DNA from 3 places in the Thermanaerosceptrum fracticalcis genome. Region 1 is predicted to be linked to each of the others. Evidence: riboswitches for the same ligand, from Rfam matches in the RefSeq annotation. Region 1 holds a riboswitch; each other region holds the start of a gene.
The links. Region 1 has a riboswitch for lysine ahead of dapB (4-hydroxy-tetrahydrodipicolinate reductase). Riboswitches for the same ligand answer to the same signal wherever they lie in the genome.

Region 1 (8,427 bases):
GAGGAATTTGTGGGTTTAATGAATCTCAAAGCAAAAACCATAGGGGCTTTGCAAACAGATTTTTATAACCCTCATGGTTTACCACACCCTAAGCATCTTACCACGGCTTATGATTTAGCTTTAATAACACGATATGCCCTTGAAAACCCAATCTTTGCCGACATAGTAAAAAAAAAGTATTATCACGTACACTGGGAAAGTCCCAGGCGCACGCAATTTATCAAGAATACAAATTATTTGTTATGGACTTATCCCTTAGCCACAGGCGTCAAAACCGGTACCACGTTTAAAGCGGGTAAGTGTCTGGTAGCCTCAGCCGAATATAAAGGTCGTGAAGTGATTGCCGTAGTATTAAATACGAAAGACCGATTTGGCGATGCTAAAAGGTTATTAGAATATGGCTTACGGCAGCTAACCGGCGATTAAATCTTGCAAATAAAGGGGTTTTTCTATGCATACCAACGATTTTGTCAAAATACAATTGGATAACGGCGTCCGCATCGTTACAGAGAAAGTACCGGTCGTGAGGTCAGTAGCCCTTGGCATTTGGGTAGGGGCGGGCTCCCGCCATGAAAATGAAAAAATAGCCGGTATTTCTCATTTTATCGAGCACCTGATGTTTAAAGGAACGGAAAACCGTTCCGCCTCCGACATTGCGGAAGCTTTAGATGCAGTAGGTGGACAGCTTAACGCCTTTACCACCAAAGAATTTACCTGTTATTACGCCAAAATATTGGACGAACATTTTGATTTAGCCCTCGATGTGCTGAGCGATATGTTTTTTAACTCCACGTTTACGGAAAAAGCCATTGAGAAAGAACGGGGAGTCATTGAAGAAGAAATAAAGATGTACGAGGACACCCCTGATGAACTGATTCATGATTTATTTGTGCAAACAGCCTGGCCCGACCATCCTCTGGGTAAACCTATACTGGGTACCGTCAATTCCCTGGAAGCGATTACACGCAATGATATCATCAACTATATGGACAAGCATTATACGGCAAATAACATTGTGGTTGCCGTAGCGGGCAATATCGACCATCAAACTGTGCAAAACAAGATTGCCAGGATTTTTGCAAAAATTAAACCCGCCAAAAAACCGGAGGGGCTGGTTCCGCCGAGAAGTACCCATGCCGATACATCCAACATTTCCAGGGATACGGGACAGGTCCAGATCTGTTTGGGAACGGCCGGTTTACCCCAGGGTGACGAAAGAATATACAGCGTTTATATCTTAAATAATGTATTAGGCGGCGGTTTATCCTCACGCCTGGTACAGTCTATCCGTGAGGAAAGAGGACTGGCCTATTCTGTCTATAGTTATCACTCGGCCTTTTGTGATACGGGACTATTCACCTTTTATGCCGGCACAAGCCCTGCGAAATACGATGAAGTTATCAGGCTGTTAATCAAGGAAGTTTCAGATATTATGGAAAATGGTATCACGGAAAGGGAACTGCGGCGAACCCAAGAACAAATAAAAGGCAACTTATACTTGGGATTAGAAAGTGTGAGCAGCCGTATGACCAGAATCGGCCGTACTGAACTATGCCTCAATAGAATCATTACACCCGAAGAAGTAGTAAAAAGAATATCTGCTGTGACCTTGGAAGACGTAAAATCCATTGCCAACACTTTGTTTAACAATTATCATTTTACCTTAAGTACCATAGGTCCTTTGGAAAAACCGGTAAACTTGCATAATTTTCTCAGGTAAGGCCGGGGAGGAGAAGAGAAGTTGGAAAAGGATAAACTGAAGGCCATTTTTGCACAACAGGCTAACTTTGACCAAAAAGTGATAGAAGGACGTAAGCTTAATTTTGACCTGGAAACATGGTTACAAAAAGAATGTATGGCCATTAATGTAGAAGTTGCAGAACTGCTCAATGAAATCAACTATAAATGGTGGAAAAATCGTAAAGAAATCGACTTAGAGGCAGTAAAAGAGGAACTGGTGGATATTTTACATTTTCTCATCAGCATGTGTATTAAAACGGGCATGACTGCCGACGAACTTTATGCCAGGTATATGGACAAAAATAAAGAAAATCACCGCAGGCAGGACGGAACGTCCACTAAAACCGGATATGAAATGAAGAAGTAAGGATAAACTCCTTACTTCTTTCTTTTTCTATCATTATGAGAGGCTAGTTTGCATAATATTCTAAATAGAGGAGGGGATGTTTATGTTGATTAAGGGGATACTAGCCTTAATTCTCATTGGTCTTGTGGCCTGGGCTGTACGCACAAGAGTGAGGCTTAAAAAGACCCGCGGTGTGGAGAATGTGGAAAGTACGGTAGCCTCACCGGCCTCTATCGCTTTAGGTGAACTGGTGGCCATCGCCGGGGGGATTTATCTGTCACTGGTACTGCTTACCTCTTTCCTAAAACTGTCACTACCGGAAAAAGTGTGTATCTATGATAACCTCTTAATTGATCCATTGGCACTGGCAGCTATTGTTATTGCCATCTTACAACCGCTGTTTTTAAGTTTGCTGCGCAGATTTAGGTAGATCGCTAAACTTGAATGGAGTGAGATTCGTGAACAATGTCAGACTAACTGACCTGATCGGGAAAGATATTGTCAATATCCAAAACGGAGCCAGGCTGGGGACGGTAGCCGATTCCGACTTAGTCATTCACGCGGAAACCGGCAACATTGAATCCATTATTTTACCAAGCAAAGGCGGCCTTTTAAATCTTTGGGATAAAAATAATCTTACCATACCCTGGGAAGCCGTTCGTAAAATCGGTTCTGAGGTTATTATCGTGGAGCTGGATGAATCCCATATGCGTTATAAAAAATATCCCTATTAGAAAAATTTTACCACCACAAAAATTTTACCACCATCATTGACATATTTTACATATTAGTATACAATACACAATAAAATTGAATAAGATACCTCACTCAAAAAGAGTGGGGTAGGGGCGCGGATTGTCAAGAGTAAGCCGGGGAGTGGGGACACTATGAACCGGTGGAAAGGGGCATCCGCCGAAGTGTAGATGACTATCCAGGTCTCTATGCTGGGGTTGCATTGAAGAAATGCAGAACTGTCATCTGGTAAGGGCCCGTTACCAGGTGGAGCACTATCTCACTACGGGCAGAGGAAGGAGGTACTATAGCTTTTTACAGCTAGAGGTAGACCCTTTAGCTGTTTTTTCGTTTTCTCTTCATAAGGGAGGCACACAATATTGCTGTCCGCATATACTGCTGTTAGTTGAGTATCTATTTGATAATTAGGTCCTCATCGATGAGCACCTAATTATTTGCTCAATAAAATAATTTAGAGGAAAGGTAAGGTGGCTTGCATGAGCATGATTAAAGCAGTAGTAGTAGGCGCCTGTGGCAAGATGGGGCAGGAGATTATCAAGGGGATATCTAAAACTGACGATATACAGCTTGTCGGTGCGTGTGATGTGCAAAATGTGGGTAAAGAAATCGGTGAATTAACTGGTTTGAAACCATTGGGGGTCCAAGTTAATGATGATCTTCTGTCCATTATCGAAACAGCACAACCCGATGTCATTATCGACTTTACCCATAAAGAAGCTGCCAAAAAGAATATTACCCTTGCCTTAAAGCAGGGTATTGCTGTTGTGGTGGGGACCACTGGATTTTCTAAAGAAGAAATGAGTGAGATTGACAGCTTGGCTCAAGCCAGCAGTACAGGGGCTTTTTTGGCACCTAATTTCTCCCTGGGTGCTGTCATTATGATGAAATGGGCGAGAGATGCTGCCAGGTATTTCTCCCAGGCTGAAATTATTGAATATCACAATGACAAAAAAGTTGATAGCCCCTCGGGCACAGCCATTGCTACAGCTTGTGCCATGAGATATACCAATTCTCCCATATGCGAAACCGTGCAAATGGATAACTGCAGCCGGGGTGGACAATTTTACGGTGTAAACATTCATAGTGTCCGTTTAAAGAGCCTGGTGGCCCATCAAGAAGTATTATTTGCCGGTATAGGTGAACTCTTGACTATACGTCACGATTCATTTTCGAGAGAGTCCTTTATTCCTGGCATTCTTTTGGCCGTCAGAAAGGTGAAATGCCTGAGGGGGCTGAAAATCGGGCTGGAAAATATCCTGGATTAATTGCTTTTACGCGACGGCTCCTCATCGATGAGAAGTTTAGCAATATCGAATAATTCATATTGTTATTTATAACCATAATATTTATTGATGTTCACGTGGCGTAGACAATTGTCCTTGACGTATACACGAAGGGTGATACAATAGTAGTTAAATATCAAAACCTATATAAGATTTGCCAGGAGCCGGACTTCGGCATACGTCAATCTTTCGGGAAAGCTTCAAAAATACTTAATAAATGGAGGTATGCAAAAATGAAGAAATTGAACATAGCAGTTGTTGGCGCCACCGGTGCTGTAGGTACTGAAATATTAAAAATTTTAGAAACAAGACCTTATATACAACATATAAAATTGTTCGCTACAGAGCGTTCTAAAGGCACAAGAATTCGCTTTCAAGGCAAAGAACATCAGGTTGAAACTATCAACAGCCAGGCTTTTAAGGGAGTGGACGTGGCACTGTTCGCCGGCGGGAAAGCCAGTCAGGAGTACGCCACTGAAGCCCTCCGGCAAGGTGCAGTAGTCATCGACAATAGCAGCACCTACCGTTTACATGATGATGTTCCCCTGGTGATACCTGAAGTAAATCCCCATGCTCTAAATAACCACAAAGGGCTTATTGCCAATCCTAATTGCTCAACGATTATTATGTGCATGGCCCTAAAACCCATCCATAATATCTCACCGATAAAACGCATCATTGTCTCCACTTATCAGGCAGTTTCCGGAGCAGGAAAAGAAGCCATTGATGAATTATATGAACAGATAAATGATTCCTCCAACATTCAGCCCAAAGTATTTCCCCATCAAATCGCTTATAATTTGATCCCTCATATTGATGTCTTCCAGGATAATGGCTTCACCAAAGAGGAAATGAAAATGGTAAAAGAAACCCATAAAATTTTCGATGACAAAAACATTGCCATCACGGCCACAACCGTACGGGTTCCGGTCATTAGAAGCCACTCTGAATCTATTTATATTGAAACAGAGGAAAAAATACCGCTGCCCCTTGTGCGAAAAGTTCTGGCGGATAGTCCAGGTGTCATCCTAATGGATGAACCTGATAAGAACATCTATCCCATGCCCCTTAAGGCTTCAGACCACGATGAAGTATTTGTGGGCCGCCTAAGAGAGGATATCTATAATCCCCGGGGCTTAAACATGTGGGTTGTGGGTGATCAACTGCGCAAAGGGGCAGCCACCAATGCAGTACAAATTCTTGATGAGTTGCTAAAACGAAACCTGCTTTACAGCAGCCATTACCTCTGCGGATAATATATTTGATTATACGCTGAAAGAGATGCTATGAGCCTGTGCTTACAGCATCTCTTTTGCTTTTTGCACCACAGGCACAAGTGCAACTAAGGCTTCCAACAGCGTTACACTTGTTGGAAGTCAAGTTTTCTTTGTATGAGAAGGAATTATTTGGGTGATAATAGAAAGGAAGATAGTTGCACGGTGTCTCTTGTACCCGCGTCTAAAATATCTTATAATACACATGTAAGATAGGGGACGGTTTGGTTTATCTTATGAATGATAAAACCTTCTGTATGGGACGGATAGGAGAAGGTTTTTTTTTATGCAATAGCAAAAAGGAGGTCTGCAATGCCAGAAAACGACAATAAGCTTCTCTTGATACCACTGGGTGGTTTGGGAGAAATAGGTAATAACATGATGGTCCTGCGTTACAACAACGAAATCATCGTTGTGGACGCCGGTCTCATGTTTCCGGAAGATGAAATGCTGGGAATTGATATCGTCATTCCCGATACCACTTATCTCATAGAAAATAAAGAAATGATAAAAGCAATCATCTTAACTCACGGACATGAAGACCATATCGGAGCCATGCCCTATGTCTTAAAAGAGATAAATGTTCCTGTGTACGGAACAAAACTAACTTTAGGCCTGTTACAGGCCAAATTAAAAGAAAACAATGTAGCAAATGCAAAACTTATCCCTATTCGTCCCAGGGAATCTGTAAAATTAGGTGCGTACTTTACCGCCGAATTTTTTAAGGTAAGCCACAGTATACCTGACGCCATTGGCTCCGCTTTTTACACACCAGAAGGTATAGTACTGCACACCGGTGATTTTAAATTAGACCAAACTCCCGTCGATGGTGCTGTCACCGACTTCACACGTATCGCCGAATTAAGCCAAAAAGGAATTCTAGTCATGCTATCCGACAGTACCAACGTGGAAAGACCCGGCTTTACCATGTCCGAACGTGTCGTTGGGCAAACTTTTGAAGAAACTTTTCGCCAGGCAAAAGAAAGAATTATCGTTGCCACTTTTGCCTCCAATGTCCACCGTATCCAACAAGCCATTAATGCAGCTTACAAGTACAACAAAAAAATTGCCATCGCCGGACGAAGCATGGTAAACGTGGTCAGCATTGCCCAGGAAACAGGTTATCTGGATATTCCCGACGATACCTTAATTGAGCTGGATGATATTTCTTCCTATCCGCGCAATAGAGTTGTGGTCCTCACCACGGGAAGCCAAGGGGAGCCCATGTCGGCCCTGACACGTATAGCTATGTCTGACCACCGCAGGGTGGAAATCGTACCCGGTGACACCGTGATCATCTCGGCCACTCCCATACCTGGTAATGAAAAACTGGTGGCCAGAACAATTAACCAGCTTTTCCGCCAGGGTGCGGAAGTTATTTATGAATCAGTAAGCGGGATCCATGTTTCAGGTCACGCCAGCCAGGAAGAATTAAAATTAATGCTAAACTTTGTAAAACCTAAATTCTTTGTTCCTGTTCACGGCGAGTACCGTCATCTTGTTAAACATTCCCATTTGGCCCAGGCCGTAGGTATTCCCAAAGAAAACATCTTTGTGGTTGAAAACGGCCAGGTTCTGGAATTTGCCCAGCAAAAAGGAACAATTGCCGGCAGAGTGACAGCAGGGAGAGTTTTGATTGACGGGCTGGGAGTTGGCGACGTTGGCAACATTGTGTTACGTGACAGAAAACAGCTTTCCCAGGACGGTATTTTGATTGTCGTTGTCACAATCAATAAGGAAGAAAATCTGGTTGTCGCCGGTCCTGATATTGTCTCCCGGGGTTTTGTCTATGTAAGAGAATCGGAAGAATTAATGGAAGAAGCCAAAGAAAAAGTTAAAGGTGTACTGGACAAGTGTTTTGAAAAACGGATAACCGACTGGACCACCTTGAAGTCACAAATCCGAGATACTTTAGGTAAATATCTCTACGAGAAAATGAGACGTCGCCCTATGATCATCCCTATCATCATGGAAGTTTAGGAAGATGCGTCCTCCGGGACGCATCTTTTCTTTTATTAATACACATCCTAGTTTTAGCCTATGTAAGGAGTGTGATCCTTTTTGGTAAAATATCACCCGTTAAAACCTGGAAAGATCGGCGACGATGCACCTGGCGGTCTGGCCAATGAGAATAATACCAGACCAAGCGCCGTAACGGAGGCTAGAATCGAAAACAAAGAAATTCAAAGTATAAAAGAGCTTGGCGTAACTCAGGTGCCGGAATCCCCGGCTACCAACATTCATTGTCTCACCATTGTAGGCCAGGTAGAAGGGCACATGATTCTGCCGCCGCAAAATAAAACCACCAAATATGAACACGTTATACCCCAGTTAGTTGCTGTCGAACAAAACCCGCAAATAGACGGCATGTTAATTATCCTCAATACGGTAGGCGGGGATGTAGAAGCAGGTTTGGCCATCGCCGAGATGATTGACGGTTTATCGAAGCCCACGGTTACCATTGTCCTGGGAGGCGGACACAGTATTGGTGTACCTATTGCCGTTTCGGCAGATTATTCTTTCATTGCCGAAACTGCTACCATGACCATTCATCCTATCCGTCTTACCGGTTTAGTCATTGGCGTACCCCAGACTTATGAGTACTTAGACAAAATGCAGGATCGTGTTATTAAATTTATTGAGAAGCACTCCAAGATAAGTGACAGCAAAATACGCGAGCTGATGTTTCGTACTGGTGAACTGGCCCGGGACATCGGTACGGTTCTGGTAGGTAAAGACGCCGTGGAGGTAGGATTGATTAATGAGGTGGGCAGTTTATCCCAGGCTGTGAAAAAGTTAAATGAATTGATTAAGGAGAAAAATCAAAGGAGACAGTTGCAATGATTCTCTATACGCCTGTGCCTCCGGAGGTTATCTGGCAATCCGTTAATGAAGAAACTCAGCCAAGATTAGAAGAAGTAGTAATAGATCAAATACAGGTACAAGTGTCAAGAACTAAGAACAATGAAATCATGATTGAAAGAATTTTAAGCACTGATCCACAAGTATATCTGGATAAACGTTTCCAACC
Region 2 (8,427 bases), 1.2 Mb from region 1:
AGGCCGTGGGAGCTTGGGATTATGTTTGGGGCTATTCCGGAAAGGTTGCTGGATAAATACCTAAAGGATAATCCTAATGCCTGGAAGGAGTTTGCACAGACCATTAATCAAGCCCTGGTCCCTGAGATCATTCCATCTGCCATTGAACCCTTCTACCGCGACGCAACCGGTAGAGATTGGCGCGGTAATCCGATTTTAAGCGAATCGGACAAACGGGTTTCACCGGAGTTGCAGTATAACGAATACACCAGTATTCTTGTGCGAAAGATCAGTGAGGGACTTGCAGATGTGCCGGGAATACCGGAAGCATTTAAGTCGCCCAAACGGCTGCAGCGGCTTATAGAAGGGTATACCGGTACTTTAGGCCGGGTGTTCCTGGAATCCATTGATATGACTTTCGGAGGCAAGCCTGGTATTCCGGTCCTGGGAGGGCTTTCTCAAGGTTTTGTGGCAGATGCGTACCGGCAACCCCAGTCGGTGAGTGATTTTTATGATTATAAGAAGCAGGTGGAAACTCAGGTGGCTGATTACAGGCGCTTGCACGAAGGGCAGAAGTTGCCTGGGGAATTGGCTGCAGTCAATAATGTCTTTAATGCAGCCTCTCAGGCTATAGATGTCCTGGAGGATGCGCTGCACTTTATCGAGAAGTCGGATAGGCCTAATAAGACCCTGGAAGCTGCAGCAGTACGGTCTGACATGATTGATATTGTTCGAGCTGTGAATAAGTTTTACGAAGAAAATTTTTTAAGAAAATAGACTAAATAGGCGGTAATATTTTGTCGAACATCCCACAAATTTGTCGAATTATGGCATGATAAAAGAGGGAGATGCGATAAGGGATTACCCCTGCCAAGGGGGGCTTTTAGCCTCCCTAATTTTTTAGAAAGAAGGTGTTGGAGTTGTTTAAAGATGTATTGCCTGGAAAATGGTATTATTCTTTGATTGAGCGCATGTTGAAGAAGAAGGCCGTTTCCGGCTATCCGGACAACACTTTCAAGCCGGAGGAATTAATCAAAAGGGCAGAAGTATTATCTTTCATCGAGAAGGCCCAAACCCACGAGTACGAGCTTATTCCTCCTTTGCTGCCGTCTGTGGTAACTGTAAGGGCAAAATTAAAGGATGGACGCACTTCGCTTGGAAGTGGTATCGTCCTTGACAAAGACGGATACATAGCAACTAACTGTCATGTCGTATTAGATGGTCTTGACCCTTCTCAGGAAATAAATGTTATCCTTGATTCTTTGCCGGCCAACATTAATGCGAAGGTCCTTTACGGCGACTTAGGCCAGGATATAGCCATCTTAAAAATTGCTGCCGACTCAGGGCTGCTAATGCCGGTAGAGTTCCCGGATGAGCCAGTAAAGCTCTTGGACAAGGTTTTCTGTATTGGGAACCCCTTGGGCTTTACTGATACTGTGAGCGCGGGGATTGTATCCTGCAGCAAGCGGGTGATTGGTGGAAACGAATGGATTCAAACTGATGCCGCGATTAACCCCGGAAATAGCGGTGGGGGAGCGTTTAATGTAAAAGGGCAATTCATAGGATTGCCAACATTCATAATTGTGTGGGCCGATGAGCAAAAGACTATTCCCGTATCTAATATCGGGTTCATATCTCCTTATTACAAAGTGGCCCATGTATATCAGCAAGCTAAAAGCGGCAAAGTGGCTTTTGCTGGTGAACAAGTTCGCGAAATAGTCTTTGCTAATCTCTTTTAAGGGAGGTGGAGACATGGCCCACGAAGTTTGTATGCATGAAAAGGATTGGGGTATACACCAAAATAAACTTGAAAATCTGGAGAAATGTACAGAGAAACTCAAGGTCCGTCAGGACGAAGCTGATAAAAGAATGGACGACTTTGAAAAGGCCCAGGTGACGAAGGCCGACTTCAAAGAGTTTAGAACCGACATGATGAAATTGGGTGCATGGGCCGTGTTTTTCTTAATAGCGGGGCAGATATTGGTTGGATGGCTTTCTAAGATTGGAGTGATTCAATAATGAGCGGCCACAATTTTTCTTATCCAGTCCAAGGCGGAGTTATTACTTCCGATTACGGATTACGTTTTCACCCTATTGAAAAAGTTCAGAAGTTCCATACAGGTATAGATATTGCGGCTCCTACCGGTACTCCTGTTTATGCGGCTGCAGACGGCAGGGTGAAATCTGCTGGAAACAGCGGTGGGGCATACGGGATTCGTGTTATCTTATCCCATGACGGAACGGCAGAAACATACTATAGCCATTTATCTAAGGTTCACGTAAGAGCTGGGCAAAGAGTTACGAGAGGCCAATTGATTGGAGAAATAGGGACAAGTGGTAAAAGCACAGGTCCCCATCTCCACTTTGATATCAAGTTGTATGGTGCATATGTAGATCCTCTGGCCATGATTGGCTTGTCCGGTTATAAAGTTATCGCCGGTTCCGTGGACGGGGAGCGCCTGGAAGTACTTCGTCGCGTAGCTGACGGCAAAGTGTTTGTGGAGGCTAGAAAGCCTTTGGAAATGGCCGGTGCTGCTGTGAATTGGCACAATGAGGATGAGTTTTTAGAGATCATTACACTGGCGGGAAAGGGAAAGGAGGCGTAATTCATGGACGGTGCTTTGGTTACGGTTAATTGGTCTTTGGTTGGGGTGGTTGTTTTTTTGGCTATTGTCGTGGAAAGGGCTGTGGAAATAATATTCAAGGCTGCGCCGCGCTTGCAGAAGCTCAGCAACGATTATGTTGTATGGCAGATTGTTGTTGCCTTTGTTTTCTCTGTAGTGATTTCTTACGGGGCGAGCCTGGATATGTTTGTAATTATCAATGTTCCTTTTAAGATTCCTTTTGTTGGTGTTTTATTAGTGGCAATATTTATGGCCGGTGGTTCCCTTGGAGTACATACGTTGTTTAGCCTGGTAGAAAGCTTCAAGGAAACACAAAAAGCCATTGCTGGCAAGGCCAAGCAGGATATTGAATTGGCCAAAAAATACTAAAAGAGGGGAGGTGGGAATGACGAGGGCCCCCATGCTACCCATGCAAAAAAATTTAATACTTTTTCTTTCCCTTAGTTTTTCCTATATCTAGTGTGTAAAATTGGGGCGCATGATCACTTAGCTTTCCTGCTTCTCTACTCGGGACGGATGAGACACAATGTGTGACCGTCGAACACATTGGTGGGGGCCTATAAAAAGGGGATAGTTGGCTTGCCGGTAGAGAGGCATAATACAAACGAAAAGGGATGTTACCGAAAAGGGATCGCATTATCGCGGTCCTTTTTTCGTGGTCTAGTAACAAAGGGTGAAAGTTAGGGTTTTTAAGAGTATTAGTTCACCTCCACCAAAATTTAAATAAAAACATACACCGGCTAGGTGTGTGTTTTTTGATTTTATAAGCCACTTTTTAAAATATCCATATTATAGCAAATGATTAACTGGAAATAGGATATAATATAAACCAACAAGATAATAGCTAGAGGTGAATTAATCAGATGACTAACGGCGCCTTCATGGGTTTTGGAAACAATAATGAAAAACTAATAAACAGATATAGTCTGGCAGAAGAAATTTTTAACAGTATAAGTCATGGTATCGGTGCTCTATTTAGTATCGCTGCCCTGGTCATACTCGTTGCTTTTGCAAGTATCCGTGGTGATGTATGGCGAATAGTAAGTTTTAGCATCTACGGTTTTACATTGTTTTTCCTCTACTTATCTTCCACCCTCTATCATAGTGTTTTTCATGAGAAGTCTAAGAGAGTGTTAAGAGTTTTTGACCATATTTCTATTTACTTACTGATAGCCGGCAGCTACACGCCAGTTACACTTGTATCTATGCGAGGCACTTGGGGTTGGACGATTTTCGGCATTATTTGGGCTCTAGCCATAGGAGGAATCATTCTCAAAGTTGTCAATCTGGAGAAAATGAAATATTTTTCTATCGGCCTATATGTCATTATGGGATGGCTAATTATGATAGCTGTTAAGCCTATGTTAGAGATGATACCTCAAGGATTATTTACCTGGTTATTAACAGGTGGCTTGATGTATACCTTTGGTGTAATCTTTTATTTATGGAAAAGGATACCGTTTAATCATGGGATATGGCATTTGTTTGTTTTGGGTGGGAGTACAGTTCATTACTTAGGATTCTTATTTTATTTAGCTTTGTAATGATGCCTTGGCATTGTTTACCTTGGACGTTATCGGTACCTACTGTGGCTCCTTTTACATTAATTTAAAGCCATTCTTGTTAATAATTTTCATACAAACGTCTAACACCGCAGGGTCGTACAAAATCCCTCTATTTTGTGAAATTTCTTCTAATGCCTTATCTATATCTAGAATCGGTTGAGCCATATAGACTTTGTAATTCCTAGGAATCATAAATTCCTGTGGTATACCACCGGTATTTGTACATAACAGATTCTTTACCATAAGAAGCATAGAATACTAAATAACCGCTAAAAGTAATTATTATTAACATAACAGAATCGAATCATTATTGAAATTGTCTAAACTTGGCAGGAATTCTAAATTAATTGTTGAATCATTATTTGATTGAGATAGTCGATGATAGCGTATTACTCGGAACTATTAGCGTAGGAGTAGCCTGTTTCCCGGAAGACGGGGCTACAGGTGAAAAAACTTCTTAGGGCAGCTGGTGCCGCTATGTACCGGGCCAAGGAAGCTGGCCGGGACCTGTTCTACTTTTTAAGGAGGTAGAAAAGTAAGTGTCAACAGAAAAAAAGGTTTTGATTGTAGAAGATTCCAACATAGTTCGCCTGGAAGTAAAGCGAACCCTGGAACAGTACGGCGTAAAAGTATTGGAATTAGTCAATGCAGAGGACCTCTTTCGTTTCCCAAAACGCTATCAGGAGGTAAACTTGATTATCCTGGATATCACCCTACCAGGGATGGATGGCCTTACTGCCCTGGAAAGGATGCGTTCCGAGCAAGCGTGGGCCTACCTGCCGGTCATTATACTTACAGGTCGTGCAGATCGGGTCACCGTGCAAAGGGCTTTAAAAGCTGGTGCCGTTAACTACATCCGGAAGCCTTTTACCAAAGAAGGTTTACTGGAACGGGTAGAGGGCGTCCTTGGACCCTTGGTTCCCCCTGAGGATAACAGGGAGGCTTGGACCGAGGCCGAATTAGAAGAGCAGGTCCGCAATGAGGTCAAACGGGCCCAGCGTGGCGGTAGCTTACTCTCTTTACTAGAGATTAGGATGCCGGATGAAATGCGGAGCTTACCCCACTTAAAAGAACTTGTCAACCTCCGGAATAAAGTGAAGGAGCAATTGAGAGAAATAGACTCCGTATTCCTTACCAGGAAACGCAATCTGCTGCTGGTTTTACCGCTTACTGGTGCTGAAGGAGCAGCAGTGGTAACAGAAAAATTTCGCAAGTGGTTTACTGAGCAAGGGATCCAGAAAATAGATTTAGCCCTAGTGACTTTTCCAAAAGACGGTGTTAATGAACAAGAACTCCTAAATAATTTGGGAAAAAAACTGTCTGGCTAATGCGAGTACATTACGCTGCATATCTAAAAATTAAGGATCTACCATTAATAAATGCGGCAGTAGTGCTGACTGGGCCTGCCAGTGAGAGGGTGTTGCTCCTGAAGCCGAATTGTATGCGGTCAAGGTATTAAATGCAGCGGGCTCTGGGTATATTTCCGATATTATTGAAGGACTTAATGAGTTTTGATTGACGTGTAATTTTAATTCATGCTATAATGTGCAAAAACCTAATATTTTTTACCTCACTCCCAAGAGTGAGGTAGGGGTCGCGAATCGCCAAGAGTAATCCAGGGAGTGTGGCAACGAGGAACTGGACCAAAGGGGCGTTCGCCGAAGTGTGGAAGACCGGCCAAGGTTTCACGCTGGGACTGCATTGAAGAAGTGCAGGACTGTCATCTGATATGAGCCCGTTATCAGATGGAGCACTATCTCACCAGGGGCAGGGAAGGGGGGTAACCAGAGCGGTTACGCTAAAGGTTAATGCCTTTAGCTTTTTTTGTAGTCATTTCTTAATCTGTAGAAGGTTATTTCAAGTGACTCCCTTTGCACCTTTAACTTTTTTATGCATATACTGCTTCTAGTTGCAGGGTCAGAAGCAGGAAGGGGGTCCTCATCGATGAGTATCTAAGGATAATTCGAATTTATATGAAAGGTTGGGTTAATGCTGGCTAGTTAAGAAAAGGGGCAGCAACAAGGACGGTATAAATTTTTGACGATGACAAAGAGAGAAGTAATTAATGCTATAGAAGGAGAGGAGCTGTTATTTAATGAGTAAATTTCCCCGAATGATTACGGCTATGGTGACACCTTTTAAAGATGATTTAAGCGTGGATTATGAGGGTGCACAAAAGTTAGCTCTGTACCTCATCGAATCGGGTAATGACGGTCTTGTTATTGCAGGAACTACTGGGGAATCTCCTACCTTATCTCTAAAAGAAAAATTAAGTCTCTTTACTGCTGTTAAAGAGGCCGTCGGAAACAAGGGGCAGATTATTGCCGGTACAGGGTCTAATTCCACGGCGGACAGTATTTACCTGACACAGGAGGCCGAGAAAATCGGTGTGGACGGGATTATGGCTGTTGTACCTTATTATAATAAACCTAACCAGGAGGGTATGTACCAGCATTTTAAGGCCATAGCGACTGAAACCTCACTTCCCGTCATGTTATATAATGTCCCCGGAAGAACCGGGACAAATTTATTGCCAGAAACTGTGGCCAGACTTGCAGGCATAGGGAACATTGTAGCCTTGAAAGAAGCTGCGGGGAATCTTGACCAGGTCTCCACCCTAAAGACTCTTCTCCCGGAAGATTTCTTAATTTTTAGCGGAGACGACAGCTTAACTCTTCCCATGTTATCTGTAGGTGCTTATGGTGTGGTAAGCGTAGCAGGCCATCTTATAGGAAATTCCCTTAAAAAAATGATTGATTCATACATGAGCGGTGATGTTCATCAGGCTAGAGTTATTCACCAGCAGCTTTTTCCTCTTTTTAGGGCAATTTTTGTGACGACTAACCCTATTCCTGTGAAGAAAGCTTTATCTCTTTTGGGGTTACCTTCAGGTAAGCTGCGCCTCCCTCTGGTTGAAGCTTCAGCAAAAGAAACGGAAACCATAACAGAAGCTTTAACTAAGCTAAATCTTATTTAATTTATTTCGTTTAGAGAGATGCTCTTGGGGTTTAATGCAATAAGTACGCTGGCGGAAGAATCGAAAGGTCCTACGAAGATCGTTGGAAAGGCCGCTATGATTTAGGATCTATTGCAGGAAAATTCGCAGGTTTTAATCGTTGTCAACATTAACTGTACCTTCCATTAGGAAAGAAATGAGCGCTTCACAAAACCACCTCTCAGGATGGAAGCTGTTGAGGTGGTTTTGTGTGTTTAGGACATTCAAAAAAAGGGAAATGATGTTGGCGACATTGGGGACGGTTCGTGTATAAACTGGATGAATGTATTTACTCTTCGGAAATATGACTCTTTGGAAGATTTGGGAGTTTCTTTGAGTTCATAGCACATATCGATCTCTTGCTCATAGTGATTCATGGTTTACCTCCTGATTTTTTAGATGTTTTGCGTGTTACACTTCTATTGCATCAAAAACAGGAGCGTGGCTTTTGGAATATTTTAAATTTTAAACCAGAAAAGACGGAAGACGTAGTATTGGATGGATCTGGGGTGAGAATATGCGACAACGAGAACCGTCCCCTTTGTCGCAGCACACTAAGGTAATTTCTTATGAAAAACCTCTTGACAATTATAGTAATTGTTACTATTATTAATATATAAACATTAAGAATTTCTTAATATACAAGGAGGAATTACAATGAAAAAATTTATGTGCAGTGTATGTGGTTACGTACATACAGGGGAGTTTGCGCCTGAGAAATGCCCCCAATGCGGTGCTGTAGCTGAGAAATTTACTGAAAAAGCAGAAGGTAGAGATTTAAATTGGGCTGATGAGCATAAAATTGGTGTTGCTAAGGGCTTAGATCCTGAAGTTGTGCAAGCTTTAAAGGACAATTTTACGGGTGAGTGTACAGAAGTTGGAATGTACCTGGCGATGAGCAGACAGGCGGACCGCGAAGGTTATCCCGAAATTGCTGAGGCATATAAAAGAATTGCTTTTGAAGAAGCAGAGCATGCGGCAAAGTTTGCAGAACTGCTGGGAGAGATTGTTACCGCCGATACCAAAACAAATCTGACCATGAGGGTGCAAGCAGAGCATGGTGCCTGCCAGGGCAAGAAGGATCTGGCCACAAAGGCAAAGCAGCTTGGTTACGATGCAATTCATGACACGGTACATGAAATGTGTAAAGATGAAGCACGGCATGGTGCAGCTTTCGCAGGGTTGCTAAAAAGATTTTTTAGTTAAAAGATCTAGTTTTAGTGACGGATATTTTTAATTCATGCTATAACATACCCCTTGCGCC
Region 3 (8,377 bases), 1.6 Mb from region 1:
AGTTAGACATTAATACTGTTCGTTGGATTATAAATTTTTCCTTTATTTTTTTTTCGAATTTTTCTGATATAACATGTCATATCTCGACTAAATTTTTATATATTTAAGATTCAGCTCAAACTCTGTTAAAACAACAGCCGTACTCTTCAGCTCTGTATGTATAAAATAACAATATAAAAATCTCCCTGTTATAACAATATCTTTTGCTAACTTGTCAATGACAAATTGTTGTCATAAAACCGTGACAAATATGTAATAGATTTCCTGGGGAAGCTAAACTTCATACCAATCATTCCTTTAATTTTTCAGGATGAAAGTTGGAAGGCCGAAGTCTCCTCCGGCCTGATTTTTTGCTGGATAATTTAATTACAGCCTGGAAAAATCCAGGGTCTGGAAGAGATCTTCCAGGGTCTCCGCCCGACGGATCAATTCTACACTGCCGTCGGGTTTTAGGAGCAGTTCGGCAGAACGCAGTTTGCCGTTGTAATTGAAGCCCATGGCGTGCCCGTGGGCACCGGTATCGTGGATAACCACAATATCCCCGATATCGATCCTGGGCAGAGGGCGGTCAATGGCAAACTTATCGTTATTCTCACAGAGACTGCCGGTGACATCATAGGTATGGTCCAAAGGCCAGTCTTCTTTCCCTACTACGGTGATGTGATGGTAAGCGCCGTACATACCGGGACGCATAAGGTTGGCCATGCAGGCATCCAGCCCTACATAATTCTTGTAAATCTCTTTTTTGTGGAGGACCATAGCCACCAGGTAGCCATAAGGCCCGGTGATCATGCGGCCGCATTCCATGGCCAGTTTCAGGGGGTGCAGGCCGTTGGCCACGATCTTCTCCTCATAGGCCTTCCTAATCCCCCGGCCAATGTACTCCAGGTCTACCACTTCCTGTTCAGGCCGGTAGGGTATACCGATGCCGCCGCCGAAATTTACCAGTTCAATGCGAATATCCAGGGTACGATAAAGTTCGATGATCAGATCAAACATCATATTGGCGGTTTCGATAAAATAGTTGGGATCCAGTTCATTGGAAATCACCATGGTATGGATGCCGAAACGTTTGACACCCTTTTCTTTCATGATTTTATAGGCTTCAAAGATCTGTTTCCGGGTAAGGCCGTATTTGGCTTCTTCGGGATTGCCGATGATTGAGTTCCCACCCTCACGCAGAGGGCCGGGATTATAACGGAAGGAAATGATTTCAGGAATTCCTACATGCTTCTCCAGGTAGTCGATGTGACTGATATCATCGAGGTTGATAATGGCCCCCAGTTCAAAGGCTTTCTGGTATTCCACGGCCGGTGTGTCGTTTGAGGTAAAGACGATATTCTCTCCTACTATGCCTGCCTTTTCGGCCAGGACCAGCTCTGCCAGGGAACTGCAGTCGGCGCCGAAGCCTTCCTCCCGCAAGATCTTCAGGATATAGGGATTAGGGGTAGCTTTCACGGCAAAATATTCTTTAAAGGCGGGGGCCCAGGCAAAGGCTTGAATCAGTCTTCTGGCATTTTCCCTGATGGCTTTTTCATCATAGATATGAAAGGGAGTAGGGTGCTCTTTAATAATCTCTTCCAGCTGTGCTTTGGTAAAAGGCAACTTTTTCTCGGCCACGTAAATTTCCTCCTCTATATTTTTCATCTATATAAACAAAAAAGCAGCTTACGAGCACTTCCCGCAAGCTGCTTCATAAGGCAAAGGTCTGCCCCTGCCCTGCTGTACGAAATAGCGCTCCACCCAAAAAATATTGGGTGACAGTCTTGTGCTTATTCAACACAAGCCCAGCAAAGGTCCCCGGCCTGAAAACCTTCACTTCGGCGGCCATTCCTTTCCGTACCCGTCATCGCCGGCCTGCTCCCGATACGTACTCATAATATGCCGCGCCTCTACCATTAATTTATTCTATTGTGCAACAGAGCTCGAAGTCTGTCAATAGATATATTTTGACGGCATTGAGGTTCAAATATTATGGCAAAATGTGGTGGCTTATATTGACAGCACCTGATAAATATATTACAATTCATCACAATTAAACTGGGGACATTCCTGTCTCCAAGGAACTGCCCGCTCTTCAGCAGGTGTGTCCCCTTTCACCACGTTGGGGACATTCCTGTCTCCAAGGAACTGCCCGCTCTTCAGCAGGTGTGTCCCCTTTCCTATATATAAACTTCCGGAGGTGCCGCCATGTTGATCAAAGATATTTTTGCAACTAAGAAACCTGTGATTTCTTTTGAAATATTTCCTCCCAAAAAAGATAGTCCTATTGAAACCATTTACAACACCATCGAGGGCCTAAAGGATTTAAAACCCGATTTTATCAGTGTTACCTATGGGGCTGGCGGCAGCACAACCAACAGGACAGTAGAGATAGCGTCCCTGATTAAACACAAGTACGGCCTGGAAGCCCTGGCCCACCTCACCTGCATCGCCGCCACCAAACAGGAAATCGAGGGCATCCTTAATAGCCTCAAAGACAATGGTATAGAAAACATCCTGGCACTAAGGGGCGACTTACCCCAGGATCCTGATTTTAAGTTTCCCGACCCTCTCCATTACCAGTACGCCAAAGACCTTATCCTTCACATCCAGAGCCTCGGCAGCTTCTCTGTGGGTGCAGCCTGCTACCCCGAAGGGCACCTGGAGTGTGATGATATCGAAAAAGATTTAAGCTATCTAAAACAAAAGGTAGATACGGGTGTGGACTTCTTAATCACCCAGCTCTTCTTTGATAATGAAATTTTTTATGAATTTTTGGATCATATGGCAAGGGCCCGTATCAACGTACCCGTTACTGCAGGGATTATGCCGGTCCTGAACCGAAAACAGATCGAACGTATCACTTCTCTCTGCAAAGCTTCTTTGACCAAAAAGTTTATCAGGATTATGGAGCGGTATGAGCATAATCCGGAAGCACTAAAAGAGGCGGGTATCGCCTATGCTACGGAGCAGATCATCGACCTGCTCTCCTGGGGTGTGGACGGTATCCACATCTATACCATGAACCGCCCGGAGGTTACCAGGAAAATCGTAGAAAATATGTCGACGATCCGGTCAGTGATCAGTACCTAATTCTCCTAAATTGTGCAACAAGTATACTGTATTATATCAACCCTTTGCCGTGTTCAACCATTATATATAGATAATAACTGTTTGTTGGAAAAAAATACAAGGAGTTGCGGCACTTGCGTAAATCAGACTTCACCAAAATTGAGGAACTTATCTGCCAAGATTTAGGCGGGCGAGGGCTGGGAAAAGCTGCTCTCATTCCCGGAGACCTGGCCAGGGCCGCGGAAAAGCTGATGGACAGTACAACAGTACTTATTGTTACAGGCTTTGGCATAAAAGACACTCTTATAGGAGAAACAGATGGTCCGCTGGGCGCCCTCTCTTTGGCAGGAGCTTTGGAGGAATTGGGTAAAAATGCTGTTCTGATCACAGATCAATACTCCAGTCCCTTATTAGAGGCGGGCTCCACTCTTAAGGGCCTTTCCTCACCCCTTGAAGTCGTCCCTTATGACGGGGCCGAAATTTTCTGTGTAGATTTGATCAATAAATACCGGCCATCCATGATTGTAGCCATCGAGCGCCCCGGACGGGCCCGGGATGGACGCTTTTACTCCATGCGAGGAGAAGATTTAACCTATCTTATACCAAATACCGATCCCCTCTTTACTAAAGCGGCGGAGCTTGGTATTCCTACCGCTGCAGTAGGGGACGGGGGCAATGAACTGGGTATGGGGAAAATAGCCGACATTATTCAAAACTCTGTTTCTAACGGTACCCAGATCTGCGCGGTTACCAGGGCCGATTATGTGCTGGTAACGGGGGTCTCCAACTGGGGAGGCCACGGCCTCACAGCCGCCCTTTCCCTGCTTTCCGGAAAGAACCTTCTCCACGACAGGAAAATGGAAAAGGATTTGTTAGCTGCCCTGGTGAAAGAGGGAGCCATTGACGGCTGCAGCAAAAAGCGGGAGATGACCGTGGACGGGTTAAGCCTGGAAATAAATTTGGCAATCTTGGACGAGCTCCATCAGATAGTAGAAATGGAGTTACTAAAGGAGAAAAAAGCCGTATCCTTCTAAGAGAACAAAAAACGAGAAAAAACGACTGCCACCCTTAAAAGGTTTGCAGCCGTTTTTTTTGGCTTATGCGACAAGGGGGACGGTTCTCTTGTCGCAAAAAGGGATTTTTCCATTCCATCAAAACCCCATAGTGATGGGATTCTTCATCCTCCAGATAATTGGAAACTAAAGCCACAGGCACTCTGCCGCAGTGCAGGAGAAAAGTGATAACAGGGTCCTTTAATTCCCCTCTTACGACGGCTTCCAGATACTGTTCTGCCGTCATCTCCTGGGCTACGCGATGATAGCCGGGAATTCTACCGCCACCCAGCAAGCGGCGCAATCCTTTATACACTACCACTTCATACATGGACTGCATGAGCCATTTCCCTAATCCCAGTTTACGATAGGCAGGCCTGATACAGATATCCACCACGTAAAGAGTATCTCCGTTGGGGTCGTGGTTTCGAATGTAACCGTTATCCGTAATCTCGCTCCAGGTATGATGGGTATGGTTGTGGTCCAGTTTGACAATTAAACCCGTCATGGAACCGGCCAGGGTGCCTTCCACTTCCGCACACAAAGCTCCTTCGGGGAACAAAGTGATGTGATTATATAACTGCTCCTCATTCCACCAGAGTTCGGCAGGAAAAGGAGGAGGAAAGCTTTCCTGCTGGATACGGATTAAGCCGGGAAAATCTTTTTCCCGGTAAGAACGGATAACCCCTTGGACCGTACGGTCCCCGTCAAAGAAATAAAGTTCTTTGTAAAACATGCACCTTTTCACCTCCAACCCCCGGCTTAATTCAGTTCCAATCAGGATACAAATCGGTACGGCGGTCCCGCCAGGTGGTAACAGAGCCGGCTTCTCTAACCTGGTAGAGTAATGCTAAATCCAGGTCTGCTGTAATAATCATATCGTCGTTAATCTCCCCTTCGGCTAACAGGCCATGAGGAGGAAAGGGAATATCATTGGGTGTAATGACGGCTGCCTGCCCGAAATTGGCCCTCATAAAATCCACCGTGGGAAGACTCCCTACTGTACCTGTTGTCACCACATAGACCTGGTTCTCTATGGCCCGCGCATGGCTGGTATATCTTACGCGATAAAAACCATGGCGGTCATCGGTGCAGGATGGGCAAAAGATGACATCGGCACCCCGGGCCCGTACCATTCTCACAATTTCGGGGAATTCAATATCATAACAGGTCAAAAGGGCTATTCTACCCTTCTCTGTGTCAAAGACATGAAGTTCATCTCCCGGTGTAATTCCCCACTCCTTTATCTCCGTAGGGGTCATATGAAGTTTGGGCTGAACAGCCACCCGGCCATCGGGGTAAAAAAGATGAGCCGTATTATACAACTTACCACCCTCCCTGATGACGTGGGTTCCCCCGATAATATGCATTCCGGTGCTTCTGGCCAGCCCTGTAAAAAGTGAATAATACTGGTCCGTAAACTCCGGCAATTCTTGAATACTCAAGGCTCTGCCTTTTTTATCGCCTATTGACAAAAGCTGGGTAGTAAAAAATTCAGGAAACAAGACAAATTCAGCCCCGAACTCCTGGGCTGTTTTTACATAATGCTCCACCTGCCGGGCAAAATCTTGAAAACGCTTGATGGTATGCAGGTGATATTGAACCGCTGAGACTCTGAATTTCACAGGGTTATCTCCTTTCCTGAAGATGGTTCTTCTCTTTTATGCCAAATATAGCGCAACAGGTTATTCAAGTCAAGAAAACGACTTAAAGCAAAAGCTCTGTGTCCCTCCACTCCGAGGGCACAGAGCTTATATCTATTCACTCAATGCAAAATCTGAAATAATTCGTCATAAGCTGCAAAGGCTTGGTCAAAAAAAGCTGCCAGGTGGCCCTTAAAGGTGTGGAGCTTACCCTTAAGTTCCTCACCGTCTAAACCTTCGTTCTTAAAGAAGATGATGGAACTGAGAACCTCCAATACCCTGGTCTCTTGCTGGGAAAGGTATTGGACAATACTTTTTAGGTTCTGATCACGGCAAAGCCGGGTGGGATTGGAGGAATCAACAGCCTCAATAATATAAGTCCTATAGCCATATTCTTCTTCCTCGTTTTCCTTGAGAATACCAAATGATTCTCCTACGCTTAGGTCATTGGCCAATTCCTCGGAATAAACGCCGTAATAATTCCACTTAAACTGATAAGGCTTCAAGGGCGGGTCTGAAAGCTCTTGCAGTATGTAAATAATCTTTTGTATTTTCTTTCTCCCTCTGATTTTCCCCCCACACATGCTGATAACATCACGTAGGGCAAAGATGTTCTCAAGCATACTCTATCCCCTCCTTCACCAAGATATTTAAGGTTTGATATACCAGCGAATTGTATCCTTTTTCAGCGCATTGGAGGCTTGGACAATGATGCTGTCTTCCAGGGCCGATAAAGGTATAATCTCATCTTTCTCCTTGCAGACAAAGATCTCTTCCAACACATCCCGGGTGGTGTATAAATCTTTGTAGGCTACATTTTTGGAGCTATCCTCATAAAAGAAATATTTCTTTTCATCTTCACTGGAGTATTGGGCCAGAATTTCTTCCCTCTTTTTGTAATAGGCTATGGGCTCTTGGGGAGGAAAAACTACCTTGAGGGGTACACGGCAGAAAAGATATTCCAGGAGTTTATGTAAAACCGGGTCCTTCACCTTATTATACCATTCATTAAACCAGGACATCATTACAAAATCATCTAGCTGTAAATAATCCTCAATACTTATGGTAGAGTTGAATAAAGCTTCTATGACCTTATATCCGGCCAGCTTTTTATGTTCTTTCTCCAATATTCTCTTGATGAGGTTATTGACGATGGCTTCAAATGAGCGAATTACCTTGTGGTAGTACACATGAATGTACATATAGTGCCTGCCCAGCAGGTACTGTTCCAAGACATTCAAGCCTTTTTTATGATTGATCCCCACCACGGTTTGTCCTTTGACCGAGGGAAAAGTGGCCGTTTCAATACTAATATTTCGTAAGAGCCAGTCAACATCAAATTTTCCATAATTGGCTCCTGTCATATAGGAGTCTCTCAAAAGGTAATCAATTCTGTCGGCATCAAACTGGCTGGAAATAACGGAGGCTACATGGGTACTGGGATACTTCTTTTGCAGGACCTGGCAGACCCTTGCGGGGAAATCTGTACCAAATCTTTGCAGCCTTGTGTTTATTTCCCGGCATTCCAGAATAATCCTTGTGGACATTTCCTCATGTTCAAAATGTCCGCCCAAATTTTTGATGGCACCCTCCAGCATATGGCTGAAGGGCCCATGTCCGATATCGTGAAGCAGGGCCGCCGTGGTAATCAGTTTCTCCTCATCTTTGTTCAAAGTAAAATGACTGCTGTTTCTTTTGAGGGCCCGGATGACCCTCTTTGACATTTCATACACGCCCAGTGAGTGGGCGAAACGGCTGTGTTCTGCCGATGGGTAGACCAGCCAGGCTACGCCCAATTGCCTGATTCTTCTCAGCCGCTGAAAGGCATACGTATCGATAAGTTCCAGGACATCGTCTTCTACTTCGATAATGTTGTGAATAGGGTCCCTGATAACTTTGCCCATGCGCACGCTCCACTTAAAGAGGTTGTTTACTCCCTTATTCTACTTCCTGGGTATTTTATCCTCCCTTGTTTTGGTAAATATTTGGTGCGACAACGGGGACGGTTCTCGGTTGTCGCATTAATCACCTTAATCATGCTCTAAATACGATATCTTTACTAATTCCGATTAGCTTTGCTGGCTGCCGGACCGAAGTTTAGATCAATGTCTAACAAAAATGACACAACAATAACTTAGTGTCAGGCACCATACAAATCAAATGAGCAGGTTGAATAATTCCGGGCTTTCATTGATGACTGTATACCGGATACCTTTCTGTTTCATCCTTTCGATGAGCAAATCATAATCTTCTTTTTTGTTCAGTTCAATCCCCACCAGGGTGGGACCTTCTTCTTTATTGTTTACTTTGGTATATTCAAAACGGGTGATGTCATCACGAGGACCCAGGACTTCCACGACGAATTCCTTCAAGGCTCCGGGCCGTTGGGGGAAATTGATAATGAAATAATGTTTTAAACCTTCGTAAAGCAGAGATCTTTCCTTAATTTCCTGCATCCTTTCGATGTCATTGTTCCCCCCGCTGATGATACAAACAACATTTTTCCCCTTAATCTGCTCTTTGTAAAAATCCAGGGCGGCAACGGGAAGAGCCCCCGCCGGTTCCACAACTATGGCATTTTCATTGTAGAGCTCCAGGATACTTGTACACACTTTGCCCTCCGGTACC

Region 2: it holds a riboswitch for lysine, as region 1 does, so the genes downstream of both, dapA (4-hydroxy-tetrahydrodipicolinate synthase) here and dapB (4-hydroxy-tetrahydrodipicolinate reductase) in region 1, are expected to answer to the same signal.
Region 3: it holds a riboswitch for lysine, as region 1 does, so the genes downstream of both, BR63_RS12865 (diaminopimelate decarboxylase family protein) here and dapB (4-hydroxy-tetrahydrodipicolinate reductase) in region 1, are expected to answer to the same signal.

The regions. Positions count from the first base shown of each region.
Region 1 is NZ_CP045798.1:938,207-946,633, reverse strand. Features, by position in the region: gene BR63_RS04970 (D-alanyl-D-alanine carboxypeptidase family protein) at 1-426, shown strand, start outside; gene BR63_RS04965 (M16 family metallopeptidase) at 452-1,720, shown strand; gene BR63_RS04960 (dUTPase) at 1,742-2,107, shown strand; gene BR63_RS04955 (hypothetical protein) at 2,190-2,516, shown strand; gene BR63_RS04950 (YlmC/YmxH family sporulation protein) at 2,545-2,820, shown strand; lysine riboswitch at 2,922-3,104, shown strand; gene dapB (4-hydroxy-tetrahydrodipicolinate reductase) at 3,316-4,104, shown strand; gene BR63_RS04940 (aspartate-semialdehyde dehydrogenase) at 4,356-5,378, shown strand; gene BR63_RS04935 (ribonuclease J) at 5,709-7,376, shown strand; gene BR63_RS04930 (ClpP family protease) at 7,458-8,240, shown strand; gene BR63_RS04925 (YlzJ-like family protein) at 8,237-8,427, shown strand, end outside.
Region 2 is NZ_CP045798.1:2,181,687-2,190,113, reverse strand. Features, by position in the region: gene BR63_RS11215 (LPD38 domain-containing protein) at 1-756, shown strand, start outside; gene BR63_RS11210 (trypsin-like peptidase domain-containing protein) at 900-1,718, shown strand; gene BR63_RS11205 (hypothetical protein) at 1,732-1,998, shown strand; gene BR63_RS11200 (M23 family metallopeptidase) at 1,998-2,585, shown strand; gene BR63_RS11195 (hypothetical protein) at 2,589-2,972, shown strand; gene trhA (PAQR family membrane homeostasis protein TrhA) at 3,467-4,147, shown strand; gene BR63_RS11180 (response regulator) at 4,708-5,496, shown strand; lysine riboswitch at 5,749-5,932, shown strand; gene dapA (4-hydroxy-tetrahydrodipicolinate synthase) at 6,264-7,145, shown strand; gene BR63_RS11170 (NADH peroxidase) at 7,821-8,369, shown strand.
Region 3 is NZ_CP045798.1:2,531,877-2,540,253, forward strand. Features, by position in the region: gene BR63_RS12865 (diaminopimelate decarboxylase family protein) at 367-1,620, opposite strand; lysine riboswitch at 1,725-1,903, opposite strand; gene metF (methylenetetrahydrofolate reductase [NAD(P)H]) at 2,191-3,075, shown strand; gene BR63_RS12875 (DUF4392 domain-containing protein) at 3,189-4,088, shown strand; gene BR63_RS12880 (GNAT family N-acetyltransferase) at 4,123-4,842, opposite strand; gene BR63_RS12885 (carbon-nitrogen hydrolase family protein) at 4,874-5,731, opposite strand; gene BR63_RS12890 (hypothetical protein) at 5,872-6,372, opposite strand; gene BR63_RS12895 (HD domain-containing protein) at 6,400-7,653, opposite strand; gene ilvA (threonine ammonia-lyase IlvA) at 7,906-8,377, opposite strand, start outside.